Bradyrhizobium sp. AZCC 1610: one gene and its partner. The protein of the gene in region 2 interacts with the protein of the main gene of each other region in a pairwise test. Links are inferred from orthologs where the notes say so. Each region holds a gene or a part of one and is shown on either strand. Other genes may lie near its edges. The genes, in order: odhB and lpdA.

Region 1 (8,164 bases), 2.5 Mb from region 2 along the record:
GCCCTCGCCGTCGCCACGCAGCATTTCCCGGATGCGCTGCTTGACCGGCTGGACCAGGGCCGCCGCCTTGGCGCGCATCGCCATGATGAATTCATAGGTCTTCCTGAACCACGCCATTTGCAGGAGCTTCGCGCGCGTCACGTCGAAGATGAACGCGGTGACGCCGACGCCGACGAGTTTGCCGAACACGATGACGACGACGGCGCTCAGCCAATATTCATGCGCCAGCAGCCAGAGGCCGACCAGCTTGAGCGGAAACAGCGGAATCACCGGCACCGCGAACACGATCAGCGTCATCGCCGGCGACAGCGTATCGACGCGACCGGACAGCCATTGCTTGAAGGCGCGCAGCGGGATCAGCGCAACGATGCGCTCGACGATCGGCTCGAGATGATCCCACAGCCAGGCTTCGATCAGGAAGATGACCGCAAGCAGGACCCAGAACGGCTGTAACAGGCGGCGCATCATCGATCGTAATCGCTGGAGCGGAATGACGTCATTGATTGGTCGCTTCGCTCCATCTGTTTGTTCAAAGCATGATCTTTCTGGGAAACCGGATACCCGCTTCTTCATTCATGCTCTACCCGGCAGGCTCCGGGTTCCGATCACATATGGATGGCGCGTTTGCCGGCCGCAAGCGCGGCTTCCTTGATGGCTTCCGAGCGCGTCGGATGGGCATGGCACGTGCGCGCCAGATCTTCGGCAGAACCGCCAAACTCCATCAGAACGCAGGCTTCATGGATCATTTCGCCGGCTTCGCGGCCGACGATGTGCACGCCGAGCACGCGGTCAGTTTTCGCATCCGCGAGAATCTTCACGAAACCGTCAGTGGTCTGGTTGACCTTGGAGCGGCCGTTGGCGGTGAACGGAAATTTGCCTGACGTGTATGCCACGCCCGCCTGCTTCAGCTCTTCCTCGGTCTTGCCGACCGACGCCACTTCCGGCGTGGTATACACGACGCCCGGGATAACATCGTAGTTCACGTGGCCCGCCTGTCCCGCAATGATCTCGGCGCAGGCAACGCCCTCGTCCTCCGCCTTGTGTGCGAGCATCGGGCCCGCCACCACATCGCCGATCGCGTAGACGCCCTTCACGCTGGTCGAGAAATGTGCGTCGATCTGCACGCGCCCGCGATTGTCGAGCGCGATGCCGGCTTCCTTGAGGCCGAGCCCTTCGGTGTACGGCACGCGGCCGATACAGACCAGCACCACGTCGGTTTCGAGCGTCTCTGCCGGTCCGCCGGCGGCCGGCTCGACACTGGCCTTCAACATCTTGCCCGACGTATCAACGCCGGTCACCTTGGCGCCGAGCTTGAACGCAAAGCCCTGCTTTTCGAGCATGCGCTGGAATTGTTTCGCCACTTCGCCATCCATGCCGGGCAGGATGCGGTCGAGGAATTGCGACGACCATGACCTCTGCCCCGAGCCGGCGCCACACCGAGCCGAGTTCGAGGCCGATCACACCGGCGCCGATGATCAGCATTTTTTCCGGCACTTTTTCCAGCGACAGCGCGCCGGTCGACGACACGACGCGCCTCTCGTCGATCTCGATGCCCTTCAGCCGCGCGATATCGGAGCCGGTGGCGATGACAATATTTTTGGTTTCGACCGTCTGCGCCTTGCCGTCACCGCTGACCTCGACCTTGCCGGCGCCGACAATCCTGCCGGTGCCGTAAAGGACGTCGATCTTGTTCTTCTTCATCAGGAACTCGACGCCCTTGACGTTGCCGTCGATGCCCTGCTGTTTGAAGTTCATCATCGCGGGCAGATCGAGCTTTGGCGCGGAGACGCTGACGCCCATCTTGGCAAAGGAGTGCGTGGCCTCCTCGAACATTTCGGACGCGTGCAGCAGGGCCTTGGACGGCATGCAGCCGACATTGAGACAGGTGCCGCCGAGCGTCGCATCCTTCTCGACCACGGCGACCTTCATGCCGAGTTGCGCCGCGCGCACCGCGCAGACATATCCGCCCGGGCCGGTGCCGATAACGACGAGATCGTAGGTAGCCATGATGAAGTCCTGTAGCTGAGAAACGTGTCAGGTATTACCGTCCACCCGAGACATCAAGGATGGCGCTGGTGACGTAGGACGCCTCGTCCGAGATCAGCCAGACGATGGCGTTGGCGATTTCATCCGCGGTGCCGACGCGCTGCATCGGCACCATGTGCGCCAGCCGGTGCGCGCGGTCGGGTTCGCCGCCGGAAGCATGAATCTCGGTATCGATCAGCCCGGGCCGGATCGCGGCCACGCGAATGCCCTCGCCGGCGACTTCATGGCCAAGGCCGACGGTGAAGGAGTCCACCGCGCCCTTGGACGCCGCATAATCGACATAGGTGTTGGGAGAGCCGAGTTTCGCCGCGACCGAGGAAAGATTGACGATGACGCCGCCCTCGCCGCCCTTGCGGGTCGACATCCGCTTCACCGCCTCGCGCGCGCACAGGATGCTGCCGGTGACGTTGACCGCCATCATGCGCTGGATGCGCTCAGCCGACATGTCCTCGACCCGCGCCGAGGGCCCGACGATGCCGGCATTGTTGACGAGCGCGCCGAGCGTTCCGAATTCGTCGGCAGCGGCAAACAGCGCGAGAATGTCCGCCTCGCTGCCGACGTCGCATTTCACGGCAATCGCCTTGCCGTTCTTGCGCTCGATCAGCGAGACGACTTCCTTCGCCGCCGCCTCATTGCTGGCATAGCCGACCACGACGCGAAAGCCGCGCGCGGCCGCGGCGAGCGCGGTGGCGCGGCCGATGCCGCGGCTACCGCCGGTGATCACAACAACCTTGTCCGTCACATCAGCCCCCACAAGTCGGCGCGCATCGATCCATGGCTCGCAGCGCCGGCCTTTCGCACCGGCGCGGGCAAAGCCGGTGGCGTTAGAGATCCAGCACCAGGCGTGCTGGGTCTTCCAGGCTTTCCTTGACACGCACCAGGAAGGTCACCGCCTCCTTGCCGTCGATCACGCGGTGATCGTAGGACAGCGCCAGATACATCATCGGGCGCACCTCGATCTTGCCGCCGACCACCATCGGCCGCTCCTGGATCTTGTGCATGCCGAGGATGGCGGACTGCGGTGCGTTCAGGATCGGCGTCGACATCAGCGAACCGTAGATGCCGCCATTGGTGATGGTGAAGGTGCCGCCCTGCATCTCGTCGATCTTGAGCTGGCCATCGCGGGCTCGGCGGCCGAAATCGGCGATCGACTTTTCGATGTCGGAGATCGACTTGTGGTCGCAGTCGCGCACCACGGGCACGACCAGGCCCTTGTCGGTGCCGACGGCGACGCCGATGTGGTAGTAGTTCTTGTAGATCAAATCGGTGCCGTCGATCTCGGCATTGACGGCCGGGATGTCCTTCAGCGCCTGCACGACGGCCTTGGTGAAGAAGCCCATGAAGCCGAGCTTGCTGCCATGCTTCTTCTCAAACACATCCTTGTATTGTGTGCGCATCGCCATGATGTGGGTCATGTCGACCTCGTTGAAGGTTGTCAGCATCGCCGCCGTGTTCTGCACGTCCTTCAGCCGCCGCGCGATGGTCTGGCGCAGCCGCGTCATCTTCACGCGCTCCTCCCGCGCCGCGTCGTCGGCCGGCGAAGGCGCCCGCACCTGCACCGATGCCGCCGGCTGATTGACCGGGGTCGGCGCGGACGCCGCCTTCTCGATCGCTGCCAGCATGTCGCCCTTGGTGACGCGGCCGTCCTTGCCGGAGCCCGGAACGGTCGCGGTATCGATGCCGCTCTCAGTGGAGAGTTTTCGAACCGACGGCGCCAGCGGCGCATCCGATGCCGCAGCCTTCGGAGCCGCAGCAGGCGCGGCGGCTGCGGGCGCTGCAGCCGGGGCGGCGGCCCTGGCGGGCGCGGCCGACTTGGCGCCACCGGCCGCACCGACATTGATCTGCCCAAGCAGCGCGCCGACGGCGACGGTCTCGCCGTCCTTGGCTGCGATCTCGCCGAGCACGCCGGCAGACGGCGCCGGCACCTCGATGGTGACCTTGTCGGTCTCAAGCTCGACCAGGGGCTCGTCCACCGCGACGGCGTCGCCGGCTTTCTTGAACCAGCGGCCGATGGTGGCTTCCGTCACGGACTCGCCGAGCGTCGGAACACGAATTTCAGTCATGGTATGGTTTCCTCAGTAACCTTTAGCAGTCTCAAATTCCAAGGCTGTCATCGCCCGCGAATGCGGGCGATCCAGTACGCCGGGACGGTCGTGATCGAACTTTAGTGGCGCGGCGTACTGGATGCCCCGCCTTCGCGGGGCATGACGAATGGTGATTTCCTAGTTCAGCGCCTCATCCAGCATCGCCTTGAGCTGCGCCTGGTGCTTCGACATCAAACCGGTGGCGGTTGCGGCCGAGGCGGCGCGGCCGGCGTAACGCGGACGCCTGTTCGGCGCATGGATCTGGTTCAGCACCCATTCGAGATAGGGCTCGATGAAGTGCCACGCGCCCATGTTGCGCGGCTCTTCCTGGCACCAAACCACTTCGGCGTTCTTGAAGCGGGCGAGCTCGTGCACCAGCGCCTTCAGCGGCACCGGATAAAGCTGCTCGACGCGCATGATGTAGATGTCGTCGATGCCGCGCTTTTCGCGCTCCTCATAGAGATCGTAATAGACCTTGCCCGAGCACAGCACGACGCGGCGGATACTGTCGTCCGGCGTGAGCTTGATCTTCTCGTCGGGCAGCATCTGGGCGTCATCGTACAGGATGCGGTGGAAGGTGGTGTCCGCCGCCAGCTCGTCGAGCTGCGAGACCGCGCGCTTGTGCCGCAACAGCGACTTCGGCGTCATCAGGATCAGGGGTTTACGGATTTCGCGATGCAGCTGGCGCCGCAGCACGTGGAAGTAATTCGCAGGCGTAGTGGGATATACCACCTGCATGTTGTCTTCGGCGCACATCTGCAGGAAACGCTCGAGCCGCGCCGAAGAATGCTCCGGTCCCTGCCCTTCATAGCCATGCGGCAGCAAGCAGACGAGGCCGGACATGCGCAGCCATTTGCGCTCGCCCGACGAGATGAACTGGTCGAACAGCACCTGCGCGCCGTTGGCGAAGTCGCCGAACTGCGCTTCCCACATCGCCAGCGCCTTCGGCTCGGCCAGCGAATAGCCGTACTCGAAGCCGAGCACCGCCTCTTCGGACAATAGCGAGTTGATGACCTCGTAATGACCCTGGTCGTGGCCGAGATGGTTGAACGGCGTGTAGCGGCTCTCGTCTTCCTGGTCGATCAGCACCGAATGGCGCTGCGAGAAGGTGCCGCGCTCGGAATCCTGTCCCGACAGCCGGACGTGACGGCCTTCCTGCAGCAGCGTGCAGAACGCCAGCGCCTCGCCGGTCGCCCAGTCGATGCCGACGCCGTTGTCGATCGCTTTGGCGCGGTTTTCCAGGAAGCGCTGGATGGTGCGGTGAACCCGGAAGCCGTCCGGCACCTTGGTGATCTTGCGCCCGATATCCTTGAGGATGTTGACATCGACGCCGGTGACGCCGCGGCGGGCCTCCTCTTCCTGATCGGCCGACTTGAAGCCGGCCCACTTGCCATCGAGCCAGTCAGCCTTGTTGGGCTTGTAGCCGGAGCCCGCCTCGAGCTCGGCATCGAGCCGCGCGCGCCAGTCGGCCTTGGCCTTCTCGACCTCGCCCTCGGTCATCACGCCGTCGGCGATCAGCCGCCTGGCGTAGATTTCCAGCGTCGACGGGTGCGAAGCGATGCGCTTGTACATCACCGGCTGGGTGAACGCGGGCTCGTCGCCCTCGTTGTGGCCATGGCGGCGATAGCAGAACATGTCGATCACGACAGGCTTGTGGAATTTCTGCCGGAACTCGATCGCGACCTTGGCGGCGAACACCACCGCCTCCGGATCGTCGCCGTTCACATGGAAGATCGGCGCGTCGATCATCTTCGCCACGTCGGACGGATAGGGCGACGAGCGCGAATAGCGCGGATAGGTGGTGAAGCCGATCTGGTTGTTGACGATGAAATGCAGCGAGCCGCCGGTGCGGTAGCCCTTCAGGTCGGACAAGCTGAAGCATTCCGCCACCACGCCCTGGCCGGCGAACGCCGCGTCGCCATGCATCAGCATGGGCAGCACGGAGATGCGCATGTCCGGCGGATCGCCGTGCTGGTCCTGCTTGGCGCGAACCTTGCCGAGCACGACGGGATCGACGATTTCGAGATGCGACGGGTTCGCGGTCAGCGACAGATGGATCTTGTTGTTGTCGAACTCGCGGTCGGACGACGCACCGAGATGGTATTTGACGTCGCCGGAGCCTTCGACCGCGTCCGGGTTGGCCGAGCCACCCTTGAATTCGTGAAACAGCGCGCGATGCGGCTTGCCCATGACCTGGGTCAGCACGTTGAGGCGGCCGCGATGCGGCATGCCGAGCACGATCTCCTTCACGCCGAGATTGCCGCCGCGCTTGATGATCTGTTCGAGCGCCGGAATCAGCGATTCAGCGCCGTCGAGGCCGAAACGCTTGGTGCCCGTGAACTTGAGATCGCAGAACTTTTCAAAACCCTCGGCTTCAACCAGCTTGTTCAGGATCGCGCGGCGTCCCTCGCGCGTAAAACTGATTTCCTTGTCCGGACCCTCGATGCGCTCCTGGATCCAGGCCTTCTGCGCAGCGTTGGAGATGTGCATGAACTCGACGCCGAGCGTCTGGCAGTAGGTGCGCTCGCAGATCGCGACGATTTCGCGAAGCGTGCCGTATTCGAGGCCGAGCACATGATCGAGGAAGATCTTGCGGTCGAAGTCGGCTTCGGTGAAGCTATAGGTGCGCGGATCGAGCTCTTCGCGATCGCGCTGCGCTTCGATGCCGAGCGGATCGAGCTTGGCGTGAAAATGACCGCGCATGCGGTAGGCGCGGATCAACATCAAGGCGCGGACCGAATCGCGGGTCGCCTGGTTGACGTCGGCGGCCGACAGCTCGGCGCCCTTCGCCTGCGCCTTGGCGGCGAGCTTGGCGCCGACCGCCTTCTCGACGGTGACCCAGTTACCATCCAGCGCCGAGGTCAGCTCGTCGCGCGGGGTGAGTGGCCAGTTGTCGCGTCCCCAGGAGGGGCCCTCGGCGTGCTTCTGGACGTCGGCGGGGGTGTCTTTCAGGCTCTTGAAGAATTCCTGCCATTCGGCGTCGACGGACGCCGGGTCCTGCTCGTAGCGGGCATAGAGGTCGTCGATGTAGGTGGCGTTGGTGCCTTGCAAAAATGAGGAGAGAGCAAATGCTGCGTTCGCGTCCTGGCGAGACATGATGGCGTCCTGGTGATTTTCGGTTTGCGCGTAGAAGACGGCGCATCGCCGATCCGGAAACCGGATCAGCGGGATAAAGTACCCCTTACCCTATTTAGTGCGAAACTTCGCCCCGAAAAGAACCAAGAATTGAATTAGGACTTCAACTTTTCGGCAAGGGTATGTCCGAGCCGTGCCGGCGACGGAGAGACCGTAATTCCGGCCGCTTCCATGGCCGTGGTCTTGGATCCGGCGTCGCCCTTGCCGCCAGAGATGATCGCGCCGGCATGACCCATGCGGCGGCCGGGAGGGGCGGTGACGCCGGCGATGAAGCCGACCATCGGCTTCTTGCGGCCGCGCTTGGCTTCGTCCTTGATGAACTGGGCGGCGTCTTCCTCGGCCGAGCCGCCGATTTCACCGATCATGATGATCGAGGTGGTCTTGGGGTCGGACAGGAACATTTCCAGTACGTCGATGAATTCGGTGCCCTTGACCGGGTCGCCGCCGATGCCGACCGCGGTGGTCTGGCCGAGGCCCTCCTGGGTGGTCTGAAACACGGCTTCATAGGTCAACGTGCCCGAGCGGGAAACGATCCCGACGCTGCCGGGCTTGAAGATGTTGGCCGGCATGATGCCGATCTTGCACTCGCCCGCGGTCATCACACCCGGGCAGTTCGGCCCGATCAGGCGCGACTTCGATCCCGACAACGAGCGCTTCACGCGCACCATGTCGAGCACCGGAATGCCCTCGGTGATGCAGACGATCAGCGGAATCTCCGCATCGATCGCTTCGCAGATCGCGTCCGCCGCGCCCGGCGGCGGGACGTAGATCACGGAAGCATCCGCGCCGGTCTTCTCGCGCGCCTCGGCGACGGTGTCGAACACAGGCAGGTTGAGATGCTTCGAGCCGCCCTTACCCGGCGAGGTGCCGCCAACCATCTGGGTGCCGTAAGCGATCGC
Region 2 (8,223 bases):
AGCTAGGCGGCCATATCGCAAGCTTCCAGTCGGCTGCCACGCTCTACGATATCGGCTACGGCCACTTCTGGCATGCACCGACGGATAGCCATGGCGGCGATCTGATCCTCGTGCAGGGACACTGCTCGCCCGGCATCTATGCGCGTGCCTTTCTCGAAGGCCGGCTGAGCGAGGAGCAGCTTCTCGGTTTCAGGCAGGAGACCGGCGGCAAAGGTTTATCGAGCTATCCGCACCCGTGGCTGATGCCGGACTTCTGGCAGTTCCCGACGGTATCGATGGGACTGGGGCCCTTGGTGGCGATCTATCAGGCGCGGTTCCTGAAGTATCTCCAGAACCACAAGCTGGCCGAGACATCGAATCGCAAGGTCTGGGCCTTCATGGGCGACGGCGAAACGGACGAGCCGGAATCGCTCGGCGCGATTTCGCTCGCCGGCCGAGAAAATCTCGACAATCTGATCTTCGTCATCAACTGCAACCTCCAGCGGCTCGACGGGCCCGTTCGCGGCAACGGCAAGATCGTCCAGGAACTCGAAAGCGTTTTCCGCGGTGCCGGCTGGAACGTCATCAAGGTGCTGTGGGGCTCGGGCTGGGATCGCCTGCTCGAAAAGGACAAGAGCGGATTGCTGCTGAAGCGCATGGAGGAGTGCGTCGACGGCGAGTACCAGGATTTCAAGAGCAAGAGCGGCGCCTATATACGCGAACACTTCTTCGGCAAGTACGATGAATTAAAACAACTGGTCGCCGACATGAGCGACGACGAGATCTGGAAGCTCGCGCGCGGCGGCCACGATCCAGAAAAGGTGTTTGCGGCCTACGCAGCGGCGGTGAACCACAAGGGCCAGCCGACGGTGATCCTGCCGAAGACCGTCAAGGGCTACGGCATGGGCGAGTCCGGCGAAGGCCAGATGATCGCGCATCAGGCGAAGAAGATGACGCAGGATGCGTTGCGCGGCTTCCGCGACCGCTTCCAGGTGCCGATTGCCGACGATGATCTGGCGAAGGTGCCTTTCCTCCGGCTGCCGGAAGACAGCCCGGAGATGAAGTATTTCCGTGCACAGCGCGAAAAGCTCGGCGGCAGCCTGCCGCAGCGCCGGCGCAAGTCTGCCTCCTTACAAATTCCGCCGCTGTCGACGTTCCAGCGGCTGCTCGACGCAACCGGCGACCGGGAAATCTCGACCACGATGGCGTTTGTGCAGATGCTCGGCACCCTCGTGCGCGACAAGGCGATCGGCAAGCACATCGTGCCGATTGTGCCGGACGAGTCCCGGACCTTCGGCATGGAGGGAATGTTCCGCCAGCTCGGCATCTATTCATCGGTCGGCCAGCTCTACCGGCCGCAGGATGCCGATCAGCTGATGTATTACCGCGAAGACAAGAGCGGGCAGGTTCTGCAGGAGGGCATCAACGAAGGCGGTGCGATGTCGAGCTGGATCGTCGCGGCGACGTCCTACAGCACGAACAACGTGCCGATGATTCCGTTTTACATCTACTATTCGATGTTCGGTCTGCAGCGCGTCGGCGACCTCGCTTGGCTCGCCGGCGACATGCGTGCTCGCGGGTTCCTGCTCGGTGGCACCGCCGGCCGCACCACGCTGAACGGCGAGGGGCTGCAGCATGAGGATGGCCACAGCCACGTTCTCGCCGCCACCATCCCGAACTGCGTGTCGTACGACCCGACCTTTGCCTATGAGGTCGTGACGATCGTCCGCGAAGGCATGCGCCGCATGTATGAGGCGCAGGAGGACGTCTATTACTACATCACCCTGATGAACGAGAACTATCCGCATCCCTCGCTCGCCGACGCTGGCAAGGGAGCGGAGGAGGGGATTCTCAAGGGGCTCTATCTCCTGAAGAGCGGTGGCGAGACCGCGAAGAAGGGACTTCGAGTCCAACTCGTCGGCTCAGGCACGATCCTGCGCGAGGTGATCGCGGCCGCAGATCTGCTCAAGGCGGACTTCGGTGTCACCGCCGACATCTGGAGCGCGACCAGCTTCAACGAACTGCGTCGTGACGGCATGGCGTCGGAGCGCTGGAACCTGCTGCATCCGACCGAGCCGCGCCGCAAGAGCTGGGTGGAGGCGCAACTCGACGGGCATCCCGGACCGGTCGTGGCCTCCACCGACTATATGCGCAACTACCCCGATCAGATCCGGGAATATGTCCAGGCGGCCGGCCGTCGATACGTCGTGCTGGGCACGGACGGCTTCGGCCGCAGCGACTATCGCGTGAAGCTTCGAAAATTCTTCGAGGTCGACCGGCATTACGTCGCCGTCGCCGCGCTCAAGGCGCTCGCAGACGACGGAGCGATTAAGCCGGCCACCGTGGCCGAAGCCATCGCCAAATACAAAATCGACGCCGGGCGTGCTGCGCCCTGGACCGTGTGAGCCAGCGGAGCCGAGGACAGAACGATGAGTGGTCTGATCGACATCAAGGTTCCCGATATCGGCGACTTCAAGGACGTCCCGGTGATCGAGATCTTCGTCAAGCCCGGCGACAAGGTGAAGGCCGAGGATCCGCTGGTTTCGCTGGAGTCCGACAAGGCAACCATGGAGGTGCCGTCGCCGCGCGATGGCGTGGTGAAGTCGGTGGTGGTGAAGGTTGGCGACAAGGTCAGCGAAGGCACGGTGGTTGTGCAGTTCGCGGGCGCGGGCGCGGGCGCGGAGCAGGCCGAGCCGCGCCCGGTCGTCAGCGCTCCGCCATCGCCGGTCAGCGCACCGGCGGGTGTTGCCGAGGTGCGAGTTCCCGATATCGGCGACTTCAAGGACGTGCCGGTTATCGAAATCTTCGTAAAGGCCGGCGACAGCGTGAAAGCGGAGGACCCGCTGATCGCACTCGAGTCGGACAAGGCGACGATGGAAGTGCCGGCGCCTCTCTCCGGCACCGTGCGCGAGATCAAGGTCAAGACCGGCGACAAGGTCAGCGAGGGCTCGATCATCCTATCGCTCGCAACTGGGGCAGCACCTTTGCAGGCCGACATTCCTCCCGTGTCGCAGCCTGCGTCCTCGCCGGCCGCCGCCGCTGGAACGGCGGTGGTCGGCGCCTTTGACGAAAGGAGCTTCGCGCTCGCCTATGCCGGCCCGGCAGTGCGCAAGCTGGCGCGCGAACTGGGCGTCGATCTCGGCAAGGTCAAGGGCTCGGGCAATCACGGCCGCATTCAGCGTGAAGACGTTGAGGCCTTCGGCAAGGGCGGAGCGGCGCCGGCCAAACCGCAAGCAGCCGCCGCAAGCGGAGGCGGCGTCGGCGGCATCGATCTTCTGCCCTGGCCCAAGGTCGATTTTGCGAAGTACGGCCCGGTCGAGCGCAAGGAGCTCGGCCGCATCAAGAAGATTTCCGCGGCCAATCTTCACCGCAACTGGGTGGTCATCCCGCATGTAACGACCCACGACGAGGCTGATATCACCGATCTCGAACAATTCCGGGTGACGATGAATAAGGAGCTGGAGAAGAGCGGCGTAAAGCTCTCGCTCCTGCCGTTTATGGTGAAAGCCGCGGTAGCGACGCTGCAAAAATTCCCGGAATTCAATGCAAGCCTCGATGGCGACACGCTCGTCTACAAGAATTACTGGCACATCGGCTTTGCCGCGGACACACCGAATGGCCTGATGGTGCCGGTCATCCGCGACGCCGACAAAAAATCGGTGCCGGAGATTGCCAAGGAGATGAACGGGCTCGCCAAGCTCGCGCGCGAAGGCAAGATCAAGCCCGACCAGATGCAGGGTGGGACTTTCTCGATCTCCTCGCTCGGCGGCATCGGCGGCATCTATTTCACGCCGATCATCAACGCGCCCGAAGTCGCGATCATGGGCGTCTGCAAGGGTTACTGGAAGCATCACTCCTCCGACGGCAAGACATCGAATTGGCGGCTGACGCTGCCGCTGTCGCTGTCGTGGGATCACCGCGTCATCGACGGTGCGGCGGCCGCGCGCTTCAACGTCTACTTCGCAAACGTGCTCGCCGATTTGCGGCGCGTGCTGTTCTGAGATCGGGGGAAGCAGCATGGCTCAGCAGATCGAAGTGAAGGTCCCTGATATCGGTGACTTCAAGGACGTTGCGGTGATCGAGGTGATGGTGAAGTCGGGCGAGACCGTCGCGGTCGACACCAGCCTCATCATGGTCGAATCCGACAAGGCATCGATGGAGATCCCGTCGTCCCACGCCGGCGTCGTGAAGGAGGTCAGGGTCAAGGTTGACGACAAGGTGAGCGAAGGCTCGACCATCCTGGTGCTGGAGGCCACAGGCGCCGCGGCGGCGCCGAAGCCCGCGCCGGCGTCGCAGCCGGCCGCCACCGCGCCGCCGCCAGCCACGTCATCCGCGGCATCCTATTCCGGCAAGGCGGATATCGAATGCGACATGCTGGTGCTAGGCGCCGGTCCCGGCGGTTACTCGGCCGCCTTTCGCGCCGCCGATCTCGGTATGAAGACCGTGCTGGTCGAGCGTTACGATACGCTCGGAGGGGTGTGTCTCAATGTCGGCTGTATCCCGAGCAAGGCGTTGCTGCATACGGCGTCCGTGGTCGACGAGGTCAGGCATCTGCCTGATCATGGCATCTCCTTTGGAGCGCCGCAGATCGACCTCGGCAAGTTGCGCGGGTTCAAGGACGGCGTGATCAAGAAGCTGACGGGTGGCCTTGCCGGCATGGCGAAGGCCCGCAAGGTCGAGGTTGCGACCGGCGTCGGGACCTTCCTCGACTCGCATCATCTCGAAGTCATCGCGGCGGGCGGCAAGAAAACGGTCAAGTTCGCCAAGGCCATCGTCGCCGCGGGCAGCCAGGCCGTGAAACTGCCGTTTTTGCCCGAGGATCCGCGCATCGTCGATTCGACCGGCGCCCTGCAGCTGAAATCAATCCCCAAGCGCATGCTGGTGATCGGCGGCGGCATCATCGGGCTCGAAATGGCGACGGTGTATTCGACGCTCGGCTCGCGCATTGACGTTGTCGAAATGCTCGACGGCCTGATGCAGGGAGCCGACCGCGATCTGGTCAAGGTCTGGGAGAAGGCGAACGCGGGCCGTTTCGACAAGGTCATGCTGACGACCAAGACGATGGGCGCGAAGGTGACCGAAGCCGGGATCGAGGTGAGTTTCGAGGGCGGGCAGGCGCCTGCCGGGCCGCAGGTCTATGACCTCGTGCTCGTGTCGGTCGGCCGCAGCCCGAATGGCAAGAAGATCGGGGCTGAAAAGGCCGGCATCGCGGTGACCGAGCGAGGCTTCATCGACGTCGACAAGCAGATGCGCACCAACGTGGCGCACATCTTTGCGATCGGAGACATCATTGGGCAGCCGATGCTGGCGCACAAGGCCGTGCACGAAGGCCACGTGGCCGCGGAGGTCGCGCATGGCGAAAAGTCGTATTTCGACGCGCGGCAGATTCCTTCCGTCGCCTACACCGACCCCGAGGTTGCCTGGGCCGGCAAGACCGAGGATCAGTGCAAGGCCGAGGGGCTCAAGGTCGGCAAGGCCGTCTTTCCATGGGCAGCCTCCGGTCGCGCCATCGCCAACGGTCGCGACGAGGGTTTTACCAAGCTGCTGTTCGACACCACGACGCACCGCATCATCGGCGGTGGCATCGTCGGGACGCATGCCGGCGATCTCATCAGCGAGATCTGCCTCGCGATCGAGATGGGCTGCGAGCCGGCCGATATCGGCAAGACCATTCATCCGCACCCGACACTCGGAGAGTCCATCGGCATGGCGGCCGAGGTGTTCGAGGGCCACTGCACGGACCTTCCGCCACAAAAGAAAAAGTGACGTTGGAGACAGTCATGATTTCAAGAGCGTGGCGAATTCTCATCCTTCTCGCATTTGTTCTGCTTCCGCCCAAGTTGGCGTCGGCGGCGGAGGCTCATTGGCCCCAGGTGCTCACTCTCGGCACCGCGTCGGAAGGCGGCACCTATTACGCCTATGGCGAAGGGCTGGCCCGATTGCTCACGCAAGAACTCGGCATCGCGGTGGTGGCACGGCCGACCGGCGGCCCGATCGAGAATATCAAGCTGCTCGAGACCGGTGAAATCCAGCTGGCCTTCGTCACGCAAGGCGTGGCGTTGCAGGCGTGGAGCGCCAGCGCTGCCTGGACCGAAGCACGGCAATACCGAAACATGCGCGCCATGTTCGCGATGTACGATACGCCGTTTCAGTTTCAGGTACTCAGTGACTCGCCAATTCAATCGTTTGCCCAATTCGCGGGCAAACGCATCGGTGTCGGACCCGAGGGCGGCACCACCGCCACCTACTTACCCGAGTTCCTCAAGGCGCTGAAGATCGAGGCCACCCTGATTCACGGCGATTGGGTGGTGCTCGCGGAGAAGTCGGTGGCGCGGAGCATTGATGCGCTCGCGGTTGGCGCCGGCGTGCCGGCTCCGTTCCTTATCGATATCGAGCGAAAGGCGAAGGTGCGTTATCTCCCTCTCACGCGGCAGGAGATCGCAACGCTGCGCCTGGCGATGCCGGAACTCTCGGCATCCGTCGTCGCGGCGGGTTCGTATCCTACTTTGCGGCGCCGGTACGACACGGTCGGTCTGTTCAACTTTGCCGTTGCGCACAAGGATCTGCCGAACGATCTGGTCACGGCCATCGTCGACACGGTGTTCGCCAATAACGAGCGGATGGTCGAATTTCATCCGGCGGCGGCGGAAACGATCCCCTCGAACATCACGCGCAACAATTTCATTCCGCTTCATGGTGGCGCGGTCAGTTGGTACCGCAGCAGGGTTACGCCTGGGGTTGCGCATTCGGACTGAGAAACAGTTTCTAGGGAAGGAATAAGATATGGCAACAGCAGCAGCAACGACAGGCGGTCACCATTCCGTAAAATGGTATCAGCACCTCTATGTGCAGGTTTTGGCTGCAATCACAGCCGGCATATTACTGGGCCATTTTTATCCTCAGCTTGGCGAGCAGATGAAGCCGCTCGGCGATGCGTTTATCAAATGCATCAAGATGATTATCGCCCCGATCATCTTCTTCACGGTTGTGCATGGTATTGCCAGCATGCGCGACATGAAGAAGGTCGGACGTGTTGGTTTAAAGGCATTGATCTATTTCGAAGTGCTAACGACGGCCGCGCTTATCATCGGACTTATCGTTATCAATTTGTGGAAGCCGGGCGTCGGCATGAACGTCGATCTGTCGACCGTTGACACAAAATCGATCGCGGCCTTCACCGCAAAAGCGAAGGACCAGGGCACGGTCCAGTTTCTGATGGACATTATCCCGTCGACAGTCGTCGGCGCTTTTGCCCATGGCGAAATCTTGCAGGTGTTGTTCTTTGCGATCCTGTTTGCATTTGGGTTGCAAGCACTCGGTCAACACGGTGAGGGCGTGCTGCGGCTGATTGATGTCGTGAGCCACGTGTTCTTCAAGATCGTTGGCTACATCATGAAAGTTGCGCCGATCGGCGCGTTCGGCGCAATGGCGTTCACGATCGGCAAGTATGGCGTGGCGACGCTAATTTCGCTGGGAAACTTCATGTTGGCGTTTTACGCAACATGCTTGTTGTTCGTCTTCGTCGTGCTCGGTTCCGTTGCTGCCCTTAGCGGTTTTTCGATCTTTAAGTTCATCCGTTATATCAAGGAAGAACTCCTGATCGTGCTTGGCACTTCGTCGTCGGAAACAGTACTGCCGCGCATGATCGCCAAGATGGAAAATCTTGGCTGTGAAAAGTCGGTCGTCGGTTTGGTCATTCCGACCGGCTATTCGTTCAATCTCGATGGCACTTGTATTTACTTGACAATGGCCGCGATCTTCCTGGCGCAGGCGACCGGTACGGACCTGACGATCTGGCAAGAACTCGGCATCATCGGCGTTCTGCTCCTGACATCCAAGGGCGCCGCCGGTGTCACGGGATCCGGCTTCATCGTTCTAGCCGCAACACTTGCATCCGTCGGGACGATTCCGGTCGCGAGCATCGCCTTGATCCTTGGCATTGACCGCTTCATGTCGGAGGCGCGCGCGCTCACCAATCTCATAGGAAATGGCGTTGCGACAGTCGTTGTCGCCAAATGGGAAGGGGCGCTCGATGAAAAAGTGCTCCATCAACGTCTAAACCAGGAGCGCGATGCCGAAGCGGACGATCCGGAGTCCGTAAAGATTGCGGATGACGAGAGGGAGGGAGGCGCGCTCCGGCCAGTCGTCGCTTGACCTTGAAAACGGAAGTGCAGGAAACGCTAAACGAGGAGTTGATCATGACTGAAGTAGTAATTGTGTCTGCTGCCCGGACGCCGGTCGGTG

The links.
Region 1: the proteins of lpdA (region 2) and odhB interact in binary tests that used the Escherichia coli proteins (3 or more experiments, as listed by UniProt). The link is inferred for Bradyrhizobium sp. AZCC 1610 from one-to-one orthologs.

Annotation. Positions count from the first base shown.
Region 1 is NZ_JAZHRR010000001.1:7,436,760-7,444,923, reverse strand. The notes cover bases 1,991-4,776. They hold odhB (2-oxoglutarate dehydrogenase complex dihydrolipoyllysine-residue succinyltransferase), read right to left. Parts: upstream 4,110-4,776; coding sequence 2,871-4,109; downstream 1,991-2,870. Other genes in these bases: V1279_RS36440 (2-oxoglutarate dehydrogenase E1 component), read right to left, coding at 4,269-4,776; V1279_RS36450 (SDR family oxidoreductase), read right to left, coding at 2,042-2,788. Also shown: V1279_RS36460 (hypothetical protein), read right to left, coding at 1-468; more of V1279_RS36440, read right to left, coding at 4,777-7,226; sucD (succinate--CoA ligase subunit alpha), read right to left, coding at 7,361-8,164. UniProt on the Escherichia coli protein: E2 component of the 2-oxoglutarate dehydrogenase (OGDH) complex which catalyzes the second step in the conversion of 2-oxoglutarate to succinyl-CoA and CO(2).
Region 2 is NZ_JAZHRR010000001.1:4,906,408-4,914,630, reverse strand. Bases 3,526-6,370 are described here. They hold lpdA (dihydrolipoyl dehydrogenase), read left to right. Parts: upstream 3,526-3,996; coding sequence 3,997-5,745; downstream 5,746-6,370. Other genes in these bases: V1279_RS24315 (TAXI family TRAP transporter solute-binding subunit), read left to right, coding at 5,760-6,370; V1279_RS24325 (dihydrolipoyllysine-residue acetyltransferase), read left to right, coding at 3,526-3,980. In the rest of the region: aceE (pyruvate dehydrogenase (acetyl-transferring), homodimeric type), read left to right, coding at 1-2,384; more of V1279_RS24325, read left to right, coding at 2,409-3,525; more of V1279_RS24315, read left to right, coding at 6,371-6,734; V1279_RS24310 (dicarboxylate/amino acid:cation symporter), read left to right, coding at 6,763-8,133; V1279_RS24305 (acetyl-CoA C-acetyltransferase), read left to right, coding at 8,178-8,223. UniProt on the Escherichia coli protein: Lipoamide dehydrogenase is a component of the glycine cleavage system as well as of the alpha-ketoacid dehydrogenase complexes.